DNA from 2 places in the Duganella sp. GW821-FHT07F09 genome. Region 1 is predicted to be linked to the other one. Evidence: riboswitches for the same ligand, from Rfam matches in the RefSeq annotation. Region 1 holds a riboswitch; the other holds the start of a gene.

Region 1 (8,681 bases):
CCGATCATCGACTTCAGGACCTTGTTCTTGCCGGCGATTTTTTTCAGCTTGTTCAGCGCTTCCTGCTCCGGCATCGGCTGCGTGTACGCGCCCAGCGGCAAGGTGGCCTTGTTGCGGATGTTGGCAGGGACGATGGTGTCGATCAGGGCGGCGCGCGAGGCGTAGCCCAGGACCGCCAGCATGGCTTCCTGTTCTGCGGCGTCGGGGCCGATATGGCGTGCGATGAAGGCGTCGCGGGCTTCGAGTTGGGTCAGGCTGGAGCGGGTCATGATTTGTCAGGGCCAAAAGAGATGCGAAGTGCCGGCGCGGCGCGCGGGCAAGGGAGGCAAAACGAGCAAGCAGGCAAACTAGCGCGGGGCCGGCGCCAGGCCGGCCCCTGTCGAACCGTTATTACGCTTCGGTGGTCTTGCCGTAGGCGGCGGCGTCCAGCAGGCCGTCGATGGCGCTGGCGTCGGCCGGCTTGATCTTGAACAGCCAGGCGGCGTAGGCGTCGGTGTTGATCGATTCCGGGGCGCTGGCCACGTCTTCGTTGACGGCGATGACTTCGCCCGACACCGGCGCGTAGATGTCGCTGGCCGCCTTGACCGATTCCACCACGGCGGCGTCGTCGCCGGCGGTGTAGCTCTTGCCGACCTTCGGCAGTTCGACGAAGACGATGTCGCCCAGCGCGTCTTGCGCGTACTCGGTGATGCCGACGGTGACGGTGCCGTCAGCCTCGGCGCGTACCCATTCGTGGGATTCGGTGTACTTCAGGTCTGCAGGAATATTCATGTAAGGCTCCAGAGGGTAGGGGGGCTAATTCGGGTGGCTAAAACAATCAAACAGCAAGGATTTTACCGTTACGGACGAAAGGCAGCTTGACCACCGAGGCGGCCAGCTTCTTGTCGCGGATCTCCACGTGCACGGTGTCGCCGGCGGCCACGCCGTTGGGTACGCGCGCCAGCGCGATGGCCTGCTGCATGGTCGGGCTGAAGGTGCCGCTGGTGATCTCGCCGACGGCGTCGGTGCCGGCCACGATGACTTTCTGGTGGGCGCGCAGCACGCCGCCTTTTTCGCGCAGGATCAGGCCGACGAACTGGGCGTTCTGGCCCATCGCCTGCAAGGCCGCCTTGCCGATGAAATCGCGCTCCGACACCAGGTCGATGGTCCAGGCCAGGCCGGCGTCGAGCGGGTTGACGGTTTCGTCCATGTCCTGGCCGTACAGGTTCATGCCCGCTTCCAGGCGCAGCGTGTCGCGCGCCCCCAGGCCGGCGGGCTTGACGCCGGCGGCGGCCAGCGCGTTCCACAGCTTCTCGGCCTGGTCGGCGGCGACGCCGATCTCGAAGCCGTCTTCGCCGGTGTAGCCGGTGCGGGCGATCATCGCCTCGCCGAAGGCGGCGCTGTGCGCGAAGGCGACGTTGAACGGTTTCATGTCGGCGGTGCCGGCCTTCGATTCTGGAATGACTTCCCACACCTTGGCGCGGGCGTTCGGTCCTTGCACGGCGATCAGCGCCATGGCGCTAGCGCGGTCGCCATCCCTGCGCTGGGTGATCGTCACGCCGCCGTTGGTGGCGGTGTTCTGCGCCTGCATCCAGGCCACGTCTTTTTCGGCGGTGCCGGCGTTGACGACCAGGCGGAACCAGCTTTCGTCGATGAAGTAGACGATCAAGTCGTCGATGACGAAGCCCTGCGGGTTGAGCATGCACGAGTACAGCGCCTTGCCCGACACCTGCAGCTTGTCGACGTTGTTGGCCAGCAGGCCGCGCAGGAAGGCGCGCACGTCGGCACCCTTGATGTCGACCACGCACATGTGGGCGACGTCGAACATGCCGACGTCGGTGCGCACGGCGTTGTGTTCTTCGATCTGCGATCCGTAGTTGACGGGCATGTCCCAACCGCCGAAATCGACCATCTTGGCGCCGGCGGCGCGGTGTGCGTTATTGAGTGGGGTGGCTTTGAGCGTCATGATTCCTCGGTCCAAATCGAAAAGGGGTTAACAGAACATACAAGGAACGGCTAAAAAGCTGTTTCCGCAATGATCGCAGACCCCTCTGTCCTTGGTACCTGAGAGATTACGGGCGAGCCATCCAGCCGGACTCGGTTCCCGTGCGCCCCTTCGGTGGGCCGCCGGCGTATGCCGCGGCCGCTCTCCAGAGTTGGACCAGTTGGCATCCCGCCGTGATCAAAAATCAAACGGCGGCCGCGTTGGTCCCTTGATCGGTCCTTTTGCCTGAGAGTTTTTGGGTAGTGCCCCTTCGGCGGCCGCGTTGGCCAATTGGCCCGCAACCCTCTCCCGATCAAGACTCGGGAATATATGTCAGAAGGGCTTGAATGTCAATCTTGCGGGCAAGGCCGAATCAGGGCCGCGCACGAATGGCGAACAATAAAAACGCCATATAAACAACTATTTGCTAGAATAAATCACACCTATTCGAGAGCCCACCCATGAGCCAAGATCAAAATTCCTACGAGGGCCACGCGTGGTTCACCCTGTCTGGCGACGTCAATAGTGACATGGTGCGCCGTGTCTTCGACGCCGTTGCCGATATGACGGAGGACCGCATCACCACCGCCCATATCCTGATCCAGTCCAACGGCGGCTATGTCAGCGACGGCATCTGCCTGTACAACTACCTGAGCAAGCTGCCGATCAAGATCGTCACCTACAACGCCGGCGCCGTGGCGTCGATCGCGGTGATCCTGTTCCTGTCCGGCGAGGAGCGTTATGCCAGCGACACGGCGCGTTTCATGGTGCATAAATCGCACGCCAGCGCCCCCCACGGCGCCCGGCCGGACGCGCTGCGCATCATCGTCGAAGGCTTGCAGGCCGACGACGCCCGCACCGAGCAGATCCTGCGCGACCATGTGCAGCTGACCGAGGAGCACTGGCGGACGCATGCGTATTCCGACCTGCACCTGACGGCGGCCGAGGGTGTGGCGGTGGGAATGGTCAACGCGGTGAAGGACTTCGTGCCGCCGCGCGGACAGCGCGTGGCCAATATTTGAGTGCAAGTTCGGATTGCAAGTTCGGATTGCAAGCCCGGATCGCAAGCCGAAAACGGAGCGGCGCCAGGGAGGCGCCGCCGATGCCGCTAATTATGGTGCAGCCTGATTAGCGGTTTTTGTTGCCCGTCTGTTTGTTGCCGTCATTTTTGTGGCTTTGCCGGCCGGCTTCCACATGTTGCTCATGTGTGCCGCCCTGGGTGCCGGAGCGCGAGCCGCTGGAAGAACCCTGGTCGCCCGATTGCTTGCTGCTGCCCTGATTGGAGCCTTGCTTGCTGCTGCCGCCTTTTTGATTCGAGTTCATTTTAATTCCTTTGTGAAAGTGAAAGAACGTACTCGCCAAAAGCGCGCCGTGCCTACTGGAAGGACTGGCGACGGTACGCGTTTCTGGTAGGGCAATGATGCGTTTTCGCTCAGGCACTTGCTATCGGAGTGCGTCTTGGGGCACTGTAGGAGCATGCCTCGCACTCGACCTTAAAACTCTTCCCACTCCACTTCATTGCTGAGTTTGCCGGATGCTTTGCCGAGCCCGCTTGTGGAGCCGGCGCGGCCGGCCTGGCTGGTCTTGGCGCGCGCCTCGGCGCCTGCATTGGCGCTGTTGGCCGGGCCGGTATTGGCGCTCGGGCGGCGTGGGGCGTCCCCGCGCCGGTCCGGCGACGGCAGCGCCGGCTTGATCCGATCGCGCCGGGTGCTGGACGGCAAGGGCGGCATTTCCTGGTCGCCCGGGATATTCGCCGCGCCCGTCATGCCGGCGGCGGCGCCCAACGAAGGCTGCGTTCCTGCGTCGCGGTACGCGCCGTCGTGTACGGCGAACGCGCCGATCGCCTCGTTCAGCTTGCCTGTTTCATCGCGCATCGACGACGCGGCCGCCGCCGCCTGCTCGACCAGCGCGGCGTTTTGCTGGGTCGCCTGATCCATCGCCGCGATCGCCTGATTGACCTGCTCCAGGCCGGCGGTCTGCTCGGCGCTGGCGTCGGCGATTTCTCCGATCAGTCCGGTTACCCGCTGGACGCTGCCCACCACCTCGTCCATTGTCAGGCGCGCCTGGTCGGCCAGTTGCGTGCCGCGCACGACCTTGTCGACCGAGTCGTCGATCAGGCTCTTGATCTCCTTGGCCGCCGCCGCGCTGCGCTGGGCCAGGTTGCGCACCTCGGAGGCGACCACGGCGAAGCCACGGCCTTGCTCGCCGGCCCGCGCCGCCTCCACCGCCGCGTTCAGCGCCAGGATGTTGGTCTGGAACGCTATGCCGTCGATGACGCCGATGATTTCCGCGATTTTCTTCGAGCTGTCGTTGATCGACGCCATGGTGCCGACCACCTGCTCGACGTCGTTGCCGCCGCGCACCGCGACCGCCGACGCCGACACGGCCAGCTTGTTGGCCTGCACCGCGTGCTCGGCGTTTTGTTTGACGGTGGCCGTCAGCTGCTCCATCGACGAGGCGGTTTCCTCCAGCGAGGCGGCCTGTTGCTCGGTGCGGCTCGACAGGTCCAGATTGCCTTCGGCGATCTCGGCGGAGGCCTGGCCGATCGCCCGCGCGCCGCTTTGCACCTGGACGATCATCGTCGTCAGGCTATCGTTCATGTGCTGCATCGCTTGCAGCAGCTTGCCGGTTTCATTGTTGGAGCGCACCTCGATGCGGGTGCTCAGGTCGCCGTCGGCGATGCGCTGCGCCACCAGCATCACCTGCCGCAGCGGCGCCGAGATCGAACGCGCCAGCCACAGCGCCAGCAGCGCGCCGAAGCCGATCGCGGCGCCGAGCATGGCCAGCGTGGTGACGCGCGCGATCGTGTAGACCTGGCCGGCGCCGCGCGCCGCCTGCTGGCTACCCGACATATTGCTGGACAGTATTTTGTCGAGCTGGCCGTTGACCGCATCGAGGGCCGGCTGCGATGACCCTTTGAGGACGCCGACCGCCTCGTCCTTTTTGCCTTCGTTGGCCAGCGCCATCATTTTGTCGTGTTCGGCGAGGTAGGCGACGGCCATTCGTTGTAATTCGGTCGCCTCGGCCTTGACGTTTGCATCGTTGACCGTCCTGCCAAGCCGGTCGGCATTGTCACGGAACGCGGATAGTGCGAGACTTAGTTTTTGCTCGGAACCTTCGATACTGGCCTTGTCGCTGATAACCACGTGCTCCAGTTTGCGTAATTCCTGCAGATCGTTTTTCAGCGACAACGCGGCGATGGTCTGGGGCAGCCAACTGCCCGACAATTGCGTCGATGCCTGATTGATCTCGCCCATGCGCGAGAGCGAACTCAGGCCCAGCAGCACGGTCAGGACCAGTACGGTGGCAAAGGCGACCAGCAATTTGCTGGAGGTTTCCAGGTTATGCAGGAATTTCATGGGTGTCCTTGGTGAGGGAAGCGGCGGCGGGGGCGGGAACGCGGGGCGGACCAGATGATGATGTTAAGCAAAGTCCAAGCTTGTTCATTGCGCCTCGTCAAAGCCGCTGTTGGAACGGGGAAAGTGGTACAGGGCCCGCAAACGGGCAAAAAAATCCCGAATTCTTTCATTGTTGGTATTGCCATATGGAAATACTGTGTAAGAATGGGGTCTACGGATCGATCACCAGCAGGCCGACACGATGGCTAACACTTCAACCACTCCGATCACCAGCGTTGCGCCGAAAAAGACGGTCTCGCCGCGGCATGGCTTGCTGGAGGACTTGATCGGTATCGCCGTCAAGCATGCCGGCGACCAATATCTGGAACTGGCCACCAAACTGGCCGGCGCGCTGATCGACGCCACCGACGGCGATACGCGCGCCATCCAGCAACGGCTGCGTGCCGGCAATATGCTGCGCAACCGCCACTTCGCGTTCCTGCACCTGGCGACGGAGGCCCTGGAAAAAGCGCTGCGGCACGAAATCGCCGAGTTGGCGCCGGTCGTCAAAGATCAGCGGGGCGGCGCCGACCAGCCGATGTCGCTGGTGCCGTTCGAGGAAATGGATACCAGGGTGGCGCTCGGCGGCGTCAGCAAGCCGTTCGAATCGCTGCATTCGGACGCCTTGCAGACGCTGAACGTGCGGCTGGCGTTCCTGTTGGACCGCGATATCTTGCGCGTGAGCCAGAACCCGTTCCGCCCGGAGGTGTTCCTGGTGGCCTTGCAGCGGGCCTGGCTGGAATTCGATCCGGAGCCTGAATCGGCGCCCTTGTTGCAACCGCTCATCAAACCAGGCATGTTCATCGAACTGGGGCCGATGCTCGAGGCGCTGAACCTGGCGTTGCAAAGCAAGGGCGTGCTGCCGGGCTCGGTGGACGGCTACAAGGGGCGCAAGGCCGACGCCGCCAGGGCGGCGGCCGGCGAGCGCGCACGCGGCAACCAGGCGGCGCTGGCCCAGCAACTGCGCCAGTTTTTCGCCTCCAGCGACGTCGCCGGATCGGCCGCCGGCCAGATCGTCGACAACATCGCCGGCGGCCTGCTGCAGGGCGCCGGCGGTATCGATCTGAGCATTCCGGATTTGCCGATGTCGGCGCTGAATTCGGGCGCCGTCTGGGTGCCGAACGCGGCCGGGCAGGGCGCGCCGGCGCAGGCGATGGGCGGTGCGGCGGGCGCGGCGGGTGTGGGCCTGGCCGCCGCCGGCTTCGGCGCCGCCGCGGGTTCGGCGCCGGGATACGCCCCAGGGGGCGCGCCCGGCGGCGCATGGGTGCAAGGACCGGCGCAAGGTTTCCATTCGCGGAGCGTCAGCAACGAGCAGGCGCAGCGGCAGTCGCAGATCGGCGCCAAGCAGCCCCTGTTCGCCTATCTGGCGCGATTGCAGGCCACGGCTGCCGGCGCGGTCGGCAACGACGAGGGGGGCGGCGCATCCAAGGGCGAATCCGGGGGCGGCCCGGCGCCCGGCGGCGCGGCCGTCCCGGCCAACGTGTTCTACCTGCCCAACATCAAACAAAGCGTGCCGCAAGGCAGCCTGACACGTGCCGACGAAAGCACCATCGATTTGCTGGCGGCGATCTTCGACACCGTGTTCAGCGACCAGAACATCTCGCAGGAAATACGTGACCTGATCCGTTTCCTGCAGATTCCCGTGCTCAAGGCCGCGCTGGTCGACAAGAACTTCTTCTTCCAGGAGGAACACCCGGCGCGCCGCATGATCGATTTGCTGTCGCGCATGGGCTGGGAGCAACGCAAGGGGCCGGAAGATCCGCTGTTCAAGGCGATGCGGCGCAGCGTCGACCGCGTCGGCCGCGACTACGACCAGGAACTGTCGGTGTTCGCGCAGGCGGTCAACGACCTGGAAGCGTCGATCCAGGCCGAAGAGCGCGCCGCCGCGGCCGCCATCGCCGAACCCATCGCCGCCGCGCTGAAGCAGGAAAAGATGGCGGAATCGGCCAAGCTGGCGAAGAACGCCGTGGCCTTGCGCATCGGCACCGGCGAGGTCATCGCGGTGGTGGAAGCCTTCCTCGAACAGCGCTGGGTCTCGGTGCTGACCGTCGCCTACAGCATCGAAGACGGCAAGCCGGGCGCCGTCAACAACGCCACCAGGGCCATGGACGAGCTGATCTGGAGCGTGCGCCCCAAGCTGAACGCCGACGACCGCAAGCTGTTGATTTCGAAATTGCCAGGCATGCTGGCGACCTTGAACAAGTGGCTCGACGTGATCAAGTGGCAGGACGCCGACCGCCTGCAATTCTTCGCCGAGCTGGCCGAATGCCATGCCTCCATCGTGCGCGCGCCGCTGGACCTGTCGCCGGAGCGTCAGTTGGAAATATCGGTGCAGGTAGCGAAGCAGGCCGCCGAGCGGCGTCTGGAATTGCAGGCGAAAGCCGACGCGGCCGACAAGGCCGAGGCCGACGCGCGCGCCAGCCAGCCGGAGCTCGAAGCGGCCGAGGAAGAGGCCGCCATCGAGGTCGAGGGGCTAAGGCGCGGCATGTGGCTCGAGTTCGCGCAACCGGACGGCGGCCGGCGCAAGGTCAAGCTGGCGTGGATCAGTCCGCTGCGCACCTTGTATATCTTCTCCACCGCCGCGCGGCAGGAGGCTTTTTCGGTGTCGGGCGAGCAGTTGGCGCGGCAATTCCGGGAAGACACCGCGCGGGTGGTGCGCAACGACGGCGTGGTCGCCCTCGCGCTGTCCGAAGCGCTGGCGCGCGGCGCCGTCAACGACACGTCCGCCAGTCCGGCCCGGCAGGCGTCAGCCTTCGGTTGAGGTGCGCCCGGCCGCGTCGGATTACTTCACGGTCAGCAGCGCGCCGCCCATGCCGATGAACAAGGCGCCGGTGGTGCGCTTGGTAAAGCGCGAGCGGGCCGCGCTCTGGCGCACCTTGCGCTTCATCCACGACGCGCACGCCACATAGAAGAAGTGCGAGAGCAGCGTGCAGGCGGTGAAGGTCGACGTCAGCAGCAGGAAGCGCGTCGGGTCAATGTGATCGTGCGGCATAAATTGCGGGAACACGGCGGTGAAGAACAGGATCGCCTTGGGATTGCTGACCGCCACCAGCAGACCGGAGCGGAAGGTGCTCCAGCGGCTGGCCTGAGCGACCTGGACCGGCTGCGCTGAGTCGTCGGCCGGGGCCGGCGCTTTCGAAGCCTGGCGCCAGGTTTTCACGCCGAGATAGATCAGATAGGCGGCCCCGGCCACCTTAAGCGCGCCGAACGCCAACGCCGAGGTCTTGAGCACCAGGCCGAGGCCGGCCACGGCGGTGGTGGCGACGATAAACACACCCAGCGCATTGCCCAGGGAACTATACAATGCGCGCCGCGCGCCT
Region 2 (8,681 bases), on a different contig from region 1:
GCGGCTTCTTCACCGGTAACGGTTTCCAGAAGGTGGTCGACCGCCGCGACATGAAGCCGGTGTTCGAAGGCAGCTGGGGCGCCTCCGACGAGGATTTGTTCGACAAGTCGCTGGAGCGCCTCAAGACGCTGCACGCGGCCAACAAGCCATTCTTCAGCCTGATCTTCACCTCGTCCAACCACGAGCCCTTCCAGTTCCCGGACGGACGCATCGAGCTGCACGACGCCGAGAAGCAGACCGTGAACAACGCCGTCAAGTACGCCGACTACGCGCTGGGCCGTTTCATCGCCCAGGCCAAGAAGGAGGCCTACTGGAAGGACACCGTGTTCCTGATCGTCGCCGACCACGACAACCGGGTCTATGGCGACAGCCTGGTGCCGATCAATAAGTTCCACATCCCCGGCTTGATCATGGGCGCCGACATCCAGCCCAAGGTCATCAAGACCATCGCCAGCCAGATCGATCTGGCGCCGACGATGTTGTCGCTGATGGGCGTGTCGAGCGAGCATCCGATGATCGGTCGGGACCTGGCCAGGGACAGCGAGACGCCGGGCAGGGCGTTGATCCAGTTCGACAACTACTTCGCCTGGCTGGAGGGCTCGTCGGCCACCATCCTGCGTCCGGGCCAGGAGCCGTTGCTGGGTAAGTACGACGCCGCCACCAAGACGCTGACCACCAGCGCCACGCCGCCCGATCCGCAGTTGGTGGACAAGGCCATGTCGCATGTGGTGCTGCCGTCCATCCTGTATCGCGAGCAGCGTTACAAGTTGCCGAAGTAAAAGCCGCTGCGTGGGGCGGATTTGCGCGCAGCGCGCAATCCGCCACTTGGCGGTCCCGCATAGCGCGTCGAGATTGTGTCCTCAACCCTTGGTGAAAGACATGGTGTTTCTTTTTGATAATTCATATATTATATGAACGTATCAATTAATTAACCATTCAAACGAGGCATTACAATGAAAAAGACATTAGGGCTGGCCGTGCTGGCCGCCACGCTTGTTACCGCCTCCGCCCACGCGGCCACGTTCGACTTTTCTTACACTTTCGCCGACAGCACGACAATCACCGGGAGGCTTGACGGCACGGCCAACGGCAACCTTGTCACCGATCTGTCGAACATTTATGTCAAACTCAACGGTGTCGATTTTGCCGGCAGCGGTTCGCTGTTCGCGGCCCGCTTCGACGGGAGACGTTGGCATGACGATCCGGTGGTCTCTTTTAGCGGCCTGGAAAATAATTTCTTTTTCTCGGATGGCCATTTTTTCGGTGGCTACGATGTCAATTACTTTACCCAACGTAGCGGGCCAGATGCCGATTTCAGCTGGGTGGAAACGTCTAGCGGCTTCAGGAGGAGTGACGTGCACACGGTTACGCCCGGGGGCACCTTGTCCGGCTGGACGCTGACTGCCGTCACCGCCGTTCCTGAGCCCGAGACGTATGCGATGCTGTTGGCCGGATTTGGTCTGCTCGGCGCGGTTGCGCGTCGGCGCAGGCAAGCCTGATTGCCGACGTCAACGCGAATGGACGGCTTTTTTCGGCGCGGGCGGCGCCGCCGGCGCTACGCCGGCTGACTGCCAACGTCGAGCACCCGCAGTGCGAAGGCGCGGCCCCACGGCGTGGTGATGTCCTGCCGTCCGTCGGGATCGAAGTTACGGATCATCTCGTTCACGCCGTTGACACCCAGGGTCGAGAAGCCGTCTACCGTCCGTACCTGGCCAACGCGCGGGTGGACGGCAAACCGGGTTAGGCGTGGACCGTTCGGACCGGATCGCCGTGGTCGAGAGTCCTCGCTTCGGGCAATTTATCAGCCGGAAAGGGCAAACGGTTATGCCGGTGACCATGACAAAATTCTTGTCATGGATACGGGTTCGAAGGTGACGGCATGGTGCGGTCGCGGGACCCGTCCTTCATCGAGAGACCTATGCCTACCTTCATTCGCACCGCCGCCTTCGTCACCGCCGTCGCCTTGAGCGCGAGCGGCCACGCGCAACAGGATCAGCCAGCCACACCGGCGCATGGCTACCTGATCGCCAATTTCAATATCCATGATCAGGCTGGATTTCAGAAGTATCTGGACGTGGTCGGGCCGATTGGCGCGAAATACAAGTTGAAACTCGTCGTCTTCAATATGAAGTCCAGCGCCGTGGAGGGGAGTCCCAAAGCGGTTAGCGTCGTCGCCGAGTTTCCGAGCCTCGCCGAGGCACAGCGCTTTTACTACTCGCCCGAATATACGGCGGCCAAGCAGTTGCGCATCGCTGCGACCGAAGGGACGGTGGTGCTGACGGAGGGCTTTGTGCCGCCACCACGATAATCCCGCCGGGCGGGGCAATGGCATAATGACGCGCTACCGACCCCAAAGAGAAACACATGTCCGATTTGTTAATGCGCTTGAACGGCAACCCGCTCACCGGCGCCATCGCCAAGGCGATCGGCCTGCCGAATCCCGTGCCGCTGTCGCGCGAGGCGGGTCCTTATGTGGAGCGGCCGTTCGATGGCAAGCGCGTGCTGTTGTGCCGTACCGCCGGCGGCTATGCGGCCGACGCCATGGCGGCGGCCTTGGCGCGCGCCGGCGCGGCAACACTGGACGCACCGCCCGCCAACTCCGGGCCGCTCGATATCGTCGCGATGGACGCGACCGGCTGCGTGATGCCGCAGGATTATCGAGCGTTGTACGACGGCTTGCATCCCGTCGTGCGGCGGCTGGTCCGCAATGGCCGGGTGCTGGTGCTGGCGGCCGATCCCGGCGCGGCGGCCACGCCCGTCGCGGCCGCCGTTGCGCGTGGTGTCGAGGGATTCGTGCGGTCGCTGGCGAAGGAGATCGGCGCGAAGGGCATCACTGTCAATCTCGGCTATGTGGCCCGCGACGCGCTCGATCGGCTCGATGGCCCGTTGCGGTTCTTCTGCGGCGCCCGCGCCACCTATGTGACCGGTCAGGCTTTTCACCTCGCCGGCAGCGTCGCCGCGCCCGCCGGCATGCCCTCGACGCAGGTCTTGTCCGGTAAGGTCGCGCTGGTGACGGGTGCCGCCAGGGGCATCGGACTGGCCGTGGTGGAGCGGCTGGCGCAGGAGGGCGCCACCGTGGTCGCGCTCGACGTGCCGGGCGCGGCGGACGATTTGCACAAGGCCTGCGACCGCTACGCCGCCGTTCCCTTCCTCGCCGATATCGCGGCGCCGGACACTGCGGAGCGCCTTGCCGGTTTCCTGCTCGAACGCTTCGGTGGCGTCGACATCGTGGTCCACAACGCCGGCATCACGCGCGACCGCACGCTGGCCAATATGCAGGAACATTTCTGGGATCTGGTGGTGCAGGTCAACCTGGCCGCCGTGATGGCGATAGACCAGCAATTCCTTGAGCGCGGCGTGCTGCGGGACGAGGGCCGCATCGTTTGCCTGTCGTCGGTCAGCGGCGTGGCGGGAAACTTCGGGCAGACCAACTACGCGGCGTCGAAGGCCGCGCTGATCGGTTATGTCACGGCGCAGGCGCCTTTGCTGGCGCCGCGCGGCATCTGCATCAACGCCGTGGCCCCGGGCTTTATCGACACGCCGATGACCGACGCCATGCCCATGGTCGTGCGGGAGATCGGCCGGCGCCTGAATTCCGTCAAGCAGAGCGGTCAACCGCGCGACGTCGCCGAACTGATCACCTTCCTTGCCACCCCGGGCGCGTTCGGCATCACCGGCGCGACGCTGCGCGTTTGCGGGCAGGGCCTGATCGGGGCGTGACGCCGAGCGCGGGAATCGGGACGTGGCTTACGGGTTTTTTGCAGCCAGCAGGGCGGCGGTGTCCTTCGCCCCCATCGTCTGCGCCAGCGAGATCGCCGTCATGCCCCGGCTGTCGACCGCGTCGACGGCCGCGCCGCGTTCGATCAACAGATTGAGGATATCGGTGCGGTTGAACATGGCCGCCATCATCAGCGGCGTCTTGCCGTCCGGGCTGGCGCCTTCGATATCCGCGCCATGGGCCAGCAGCAGTTCGGCGATGTCCAGGTAGCCTTTGTAGGCGACGCCGGCCAGCGGCGTCTGTCCCTGATCGTTGGGCACGTTCGGATCGGCGCCCGCTTCGAGCAGCACGCGCGCCGTGTCCAGGTGGCCGTGATAGCACGCCAGCATGATCAGGCTGTCGCCTTTTTCGTTGCGGAAGCCGACGGGCAGGCCCTTGGCCACCATCCCGGCCAGGCGCTCCGCATCGCCGGCGCGCACCAGCGTGAAGACGCCGCGTATGAATTCCAGGGTTTCGGCGTCCATCGCCGGGGCGGGCGTTGCCGCCTTTTCATTCTCTGCCATGTCTCGCCTTCATCAAGTTATTTCGGGGTAACGATAAGTATGCCTGAGTTCAATTTTAAGCGATGTACGCTGTCGCACCCGCAAGGCAGAGTCGCGCGCATAGCAGACTCAAGACCTGATGCTCTTGCGCGGGCGCAGGTGCGGGTCGGTTTTTTCGCACACTTTGTGTGAGATCAAAGGCGTTGCCGGACCTCCGGCGCTAGCATGATTTGGGTACGCACCTGCGTACGAGATTGTATGGAGCGCACAAAGGGGGAAACTATGACGATCAAGCGTAAAAAGCAGGCGGCAGCGCTTGCATGGGTGGCCGCGACGTTGCTGTCCGGCGCGGCGGTGGCCCAGTCTGGAAGCGGGCAGAGCGACCAAAGCGGCACCAGCGGCCAAAGCGGACAAACCGGATCGAGCGGACAGGGTGGCTCGGCAAGCCAGACTGGTGAGAGCGCCCGGAGCGGGCGTAGTGACACGGGCAATCTCGGCGCCAAGCCCGCCCAGCGGGCATCGCAACGCGTCAGCGACGCGCTGTCGGTGGTGCGCCGGCTGGAAGCGGAGCCGCGCATGAAACAATTGCTGCAACAGGCAAAAGGCGTGCTGATTGTCCCGTCGTATGGACGGGCGGCGCTGGGCGTGGGCGCCCATGGCGGTGCCGGCCTGCTGCTGCTTAAACGGTCGGACGGCACTTGGAGCGGGCCGGCGTTCTACGACCTCGGCGGCTTGACGGTCGGCCTTCAGGCCGGCGCGGAAGGCGGGCCGCTCGCGCTGGTTCTCAACAATGAGAAGGCGGTCAACGAGTTTATGAAGAAAAACAATCTTGCCCTGAGCGCCGATGCCGGCCTTACCGTGCTGAACTGGAGCCGGCTGGCGCAGGGAACGGCGGGCACCGGCGATGTCGTGGCCTGGAGCGGGACCAAGGGCTTGTTCGGCGACGTGGCGACGGTGGGTATCAATGATATCCGCTTCAACCAAAGCCTGACCAATGCCTATTACGGCCGGACGTTGTCGCCAAGGGAGATCGCGGCGGGCACCGTCAGCAACCCGCAGGCCGAGCCGTTGCAGCAGGCGCTGGGCCAGGCGGCGACCATCGCCCGTTGATGCCAGGGGCGCCGCCCCTCCGCCCCGCCACGGTCTACACCGGGTGTGTCAGCGGGGCGGACGGCGCCGACTCTTCATGGTCCCGCTGGACGATCGCGAGTTCGCTGGCGAAATCGGCCAGCGCTTGCTGGTAGTGTCCCGACAGCACGTCGCTCTGGCGCAGGCACAGGCTGGCGATGGGCAGTGTGTTGCACATTTCCGCCATCGACGTCAGCACGTCCTGGCCGTCGCCGCTCCCGGCCGTGCAGAACAGCCCGATGCGGCGGAAATGCTCGCGCTGCCGCAGGATGTAGCTGCGCATCGGCGCGCTCATTTGTCCGGCCCAGACCGGCGTGCCGAGCAAAATGAACGGATAGTCGGCAGGGCGGCGTTGCGCCGGGGCTATCTCGCCCGGCAGCTTGCGCCAGCCTTGCCACGCCGACCGCAGGAAGCCGGCGGCGCCGTCGCGCGGACGTAAATCCTGCAGTCGCTCGATGTCGGCACCGCAGGCCTGGGCCAGCGTGTTGGCCACTTTGGCCGTCACGCCGGTGCGAGAGTAGTACACGATGAGGCAAAGTTTCATGGCAGCTCCTTTCAGCGCAAGGCGGCCGGCGTGCCGGGTCTTCGCTGGTTTGACCGACAAGGGACGTCACGGTTCCCCGCCGCGACGATTGTCTGCCGTCCGTCGCCGCCGGTGCTGTGCCGGGTCAAGCTTATGGCGGCTAGATGATTGCCACCATGCCATCCGCAAATCCAACGGGGATAGTAAAGCCGCAATTTTTCGGGTAAGCTAGGCGCGTTGTGGCCAAAAACCACCGCCGTATCGGGAGAGACTGTTCCAGCCCAGGCTGACGAACGGCGCCGAAGGAGCAACCGCCCCGGAAACTCTCAGGCAAAAGGACCGATACAGCACTTTAAACTCTGAAGAGCGGCAGGACTCGGACGTCGTCCCCCCGCACCGAAGGAGCAAGCGCTGCCGCCATCGCGGCCCGGCGTGAATCTCTCAGGTCCAGAACAGAGGGGGTGTCTTTGCGCATGTGCGCCGAGACCATCCCCTTTGACGGTCTGGAGTCCTTCATGAAAACCATAGCAATCATTGGCGGCGGCATCACCGGCGTCACCACCGCCTACGCCCTCGCCAAACGCGGCTTCTCCGTCACCCTGCTGGAACGCCACCGCTACGCGGCGATGGAAACCTCGTTCGCCAACGGCGGCCAGCTGTCCGCCTCCAATGCGGAAGTATGGAATCACCGTTCCACCATCGCCAAGGGACTGAAGTGGATGTTGCGGAACGACGCGCCGCTGCTGGTCAATCCCAAGCCGAGCTGGCACAAGTTGTCGTGGTTCGCCGAATTCATCGCCGCCATGCCGCACTACCGCGACAACACCGTCGCCACCGCGCGGCTGGCGCTGGCCGCGCGCGAGCACCTGTTCCAGTGGGCCAGGGACGAGGACATCGCCTTCGACCTCAAGCGGGAAGGCATCCTGCACATCTACCGCGACCGCGCGGGATTCGAGCACGCCGCCGGGGTATCGAAGCTGCTGTCGCAGGGAGGCCTGTCGCGCCGCGCCGTCACACCGGAGGAGATGCGCGCCATCGAACCGACCCTGCGCGGCGACTATTACGGCGGCCACTACACCGTCAGCGACAGCACCGGCGACATCCACAAGTTCACCACCGGGCTGGCGCGGGCGGCGCAACGGCTGGGCGCCGAATTGCGCTTCGGCCAGCACGTCACGGCAATGCGGGCCGGCATGGACGGCGTGGACATCACCGTCGAGGAGGATGGTTTCAGCGCCACCAGCCGCTACGACGCGGTGGTCGTCTGCGCCGGCACCGCCAGCCGCGCCATGGCGGCCATGCTGGGCGACCGCGTCAACGTCTATCCGGTCAAGGGTTATTCGATCACGGTCCACCTGAACGACGCCGCCAGCCGGGCGGCCGCGCCGACGGTCAGCCTGCTCGACGACGAGACCAAGCTGGTGACCAGCCGCCTCGGGGACGACCGCTTCCGCGTGGCCGGCACGGCCGAATTCAACGGTTTTAACCGCGATATCCGCGCCGACCGCATCGCGCCGTTGGTGAATTGGGTCCAGCAGTGCTTCCCCGGGGTGAGCACGCGCAGCGTGACGCCATGGGCCGGACTGCGGCCGATGATGCCCAACCTGATGCCGCGCGTGGGGCGCGGCAAGGCGCCGACGGTGTTCTATAACACCGGCCACGGGCACCTGGGCTGGACGCTGTCGGCGGCGACGGCCGACATCATCGCCGATACCATTTGCGTTGCATCTGGCCGGGAGGGCAGCCGGCCCGCGCGGGTCGCGCAAGTGGCCTGACGGGTTTTTACATCCGCTCGCCGGGCAGCAGGCTGGCTTGCCGCACCCACTCGGCGAATTGCGCTTCGTCGAGTGGGTCGTTCTCACGCAGGTCGAGATGGCGCACACCGGCGGTTTTGGACGCCCCCGGCGGGAGCGGATCGAGAAAGCCGCCGTTGAAGAAGGTGACTTTGACATACTTGGTAAAACAATGAAAACCCAGGAACCAGCCTTGGTCGGCGATCCCGTATAGCGGGGTGTTCCATTTGACCGCCTTGTTCACGCCGGGTATGGTGTGGGCGATGATCTCGTCCAGACGTCGTCCAAGGTCGCTTTTCCAGCCCGGCATCGCCGCGATGTAGGCCTGCACCGGCGCGTCGCCGTAAGCTTTGGGGATTTGCGGATTGCCGCCCGATAGCAGGACCGGCACGGCTTTGGTATCTGGTTTTGTCGCCATGGCGTTAGCTCCACCGATAGAAGTGTGAGCAGCCCAGGATACGCGATTTTCACGCACCGGCGGCGCCGCGATCACACCCACAACATCAATGTATTGGCCGTGGCCTGCAGCGCCGGCACGCAGCGCGCGCTCGCCTCGGCCCGCGATGAACTGGCCGTCATCATCGACACGCTGAGCGCTCCGATCAGATTTCCGCGCCGGCTCTTGACCGGCACGGAGATGCCGCGAAAACCGATCTCGTACTGGTTTTCGGTGACAGCGAAGCCGCTCTCGCGGATCGCCACCAGTTCCTCGAACAGCTGCCGCTTGTCCGTCACGGTCAGGTGCGTGTAGGCGATCGGCTCCACCCGCGCCAGATAGGCGTGCAGCGCCTCGTCCGGCATGGCCGACAGCAGCACGCGTCCGGCCGTCGACGCATAGGCGGGCAGGCGCGTGCCCGGTTCGAAGCCGCTGGTGAGCTGGCGCGGCGCGTTCACGCGGCTCACGTACACCACATCATCCCCCTCAAGCACCGAATAATTGGTCGACTCCTGCAGCTCCGACGTGAGCTTTTGCAGAT

Evidence for each region. A riboswitch is a leader RNA that binds a small molecule or an ion and turns the genes downstream of it on or off. The one in region 1 is predicted to bind glycine.
Region 2: it holds a riboswitch for glycine, as region 1 does, so the genes downstream of both, AC07P1_RS10025 (D-amino acid dehydrogenase) here and gcvT (glycine cleavage system aminomethyltransferase GcvT) in region 1, are expected to answer to the same signal.

The regions. Positions count from the first base shown of each region.
Region 1 covers NZ_JBWKQJ010000015.1:34,615-43,295, forward strand. The annotation lists gene gcvP (aminomethyl-transferring glycine dehydrogenase) at 1-269, opposite strand, end outside; gene gcvH (glycine cleavage system protein GcvH) at 391-771, opposite strand; gene gcvT (glycine cleavage system aminomethyltransferase GcvT) at 818-1,945, opposite strand; glycine riboswitch at 2,021-2,143, opposite strand; glycine riboswitch at 2,188-2,285, opposite strand; gene AC07P1_RS29715 (ATP-dependent Clp protease proteolytic subunit) at 2,425-2,985, shown strand; gene AC07P1_RS29720 (hypothetical protein) at 3,092-3,286, opposite strand; gene AC07P1_RS29725 (methyl-accepting chemotaxis protein) at 3,457-5,322, opposite strand; gene AC07P1_RS29730 (DUF1631 family protein) at 5,564-8,122, shown strand; gene AC07P1_RS29735 (LysE family translocator) at 8,144-8,681, opposite strand, start outside.
Region 2 covers NZ_JBWKQJ010000003.1:337,817-346,497, forward strand. The annotation lists gene AC07P1_RS09990 (LTA synthase family protein) at 1-779, shown strand, start outside; gene AC07P1_RS09995 (PEPxxWA-CTERM sorting domain-containing protein) at 954-1,499, shown strand; gene AC07P1_RS10000 (DUF1330 domain-containing protein) at 1,919-2,308, shown strand; gene AC07P1_RS10005 (3-oxoacyl-ACP reductase) at 2,365-3,720, shown strand; gene AC07P1_RS10010 (ankyrin repeat domain-containing protein) at 3,748-4,281, opposite strand; gene AC07P1_RS10015 (lipid-binding SYLF domain-containing protein) at 4,543-5,370, shown strand; gene AC07P1_RS10020 (flavodoxin family protein) at 5,405-5,932, opposite strand; glycine riboswitch at 6,164-6,263, shown strand; glycine riboswitch at 6,264-6,377, shown strand; gene AC07P1_RS10025 (D-amino acid dehydrogenase) at 6,427-7,686, shown strand; gene AC07P1_RS10030 (DUF1801 domain-containing protein) at 7,694-8,122, opposite strand; gene AC07P1_RS10035 (IclR family transcriptional regulator domain-containing protein) at 8,194-8,681, opposite strand, start outside.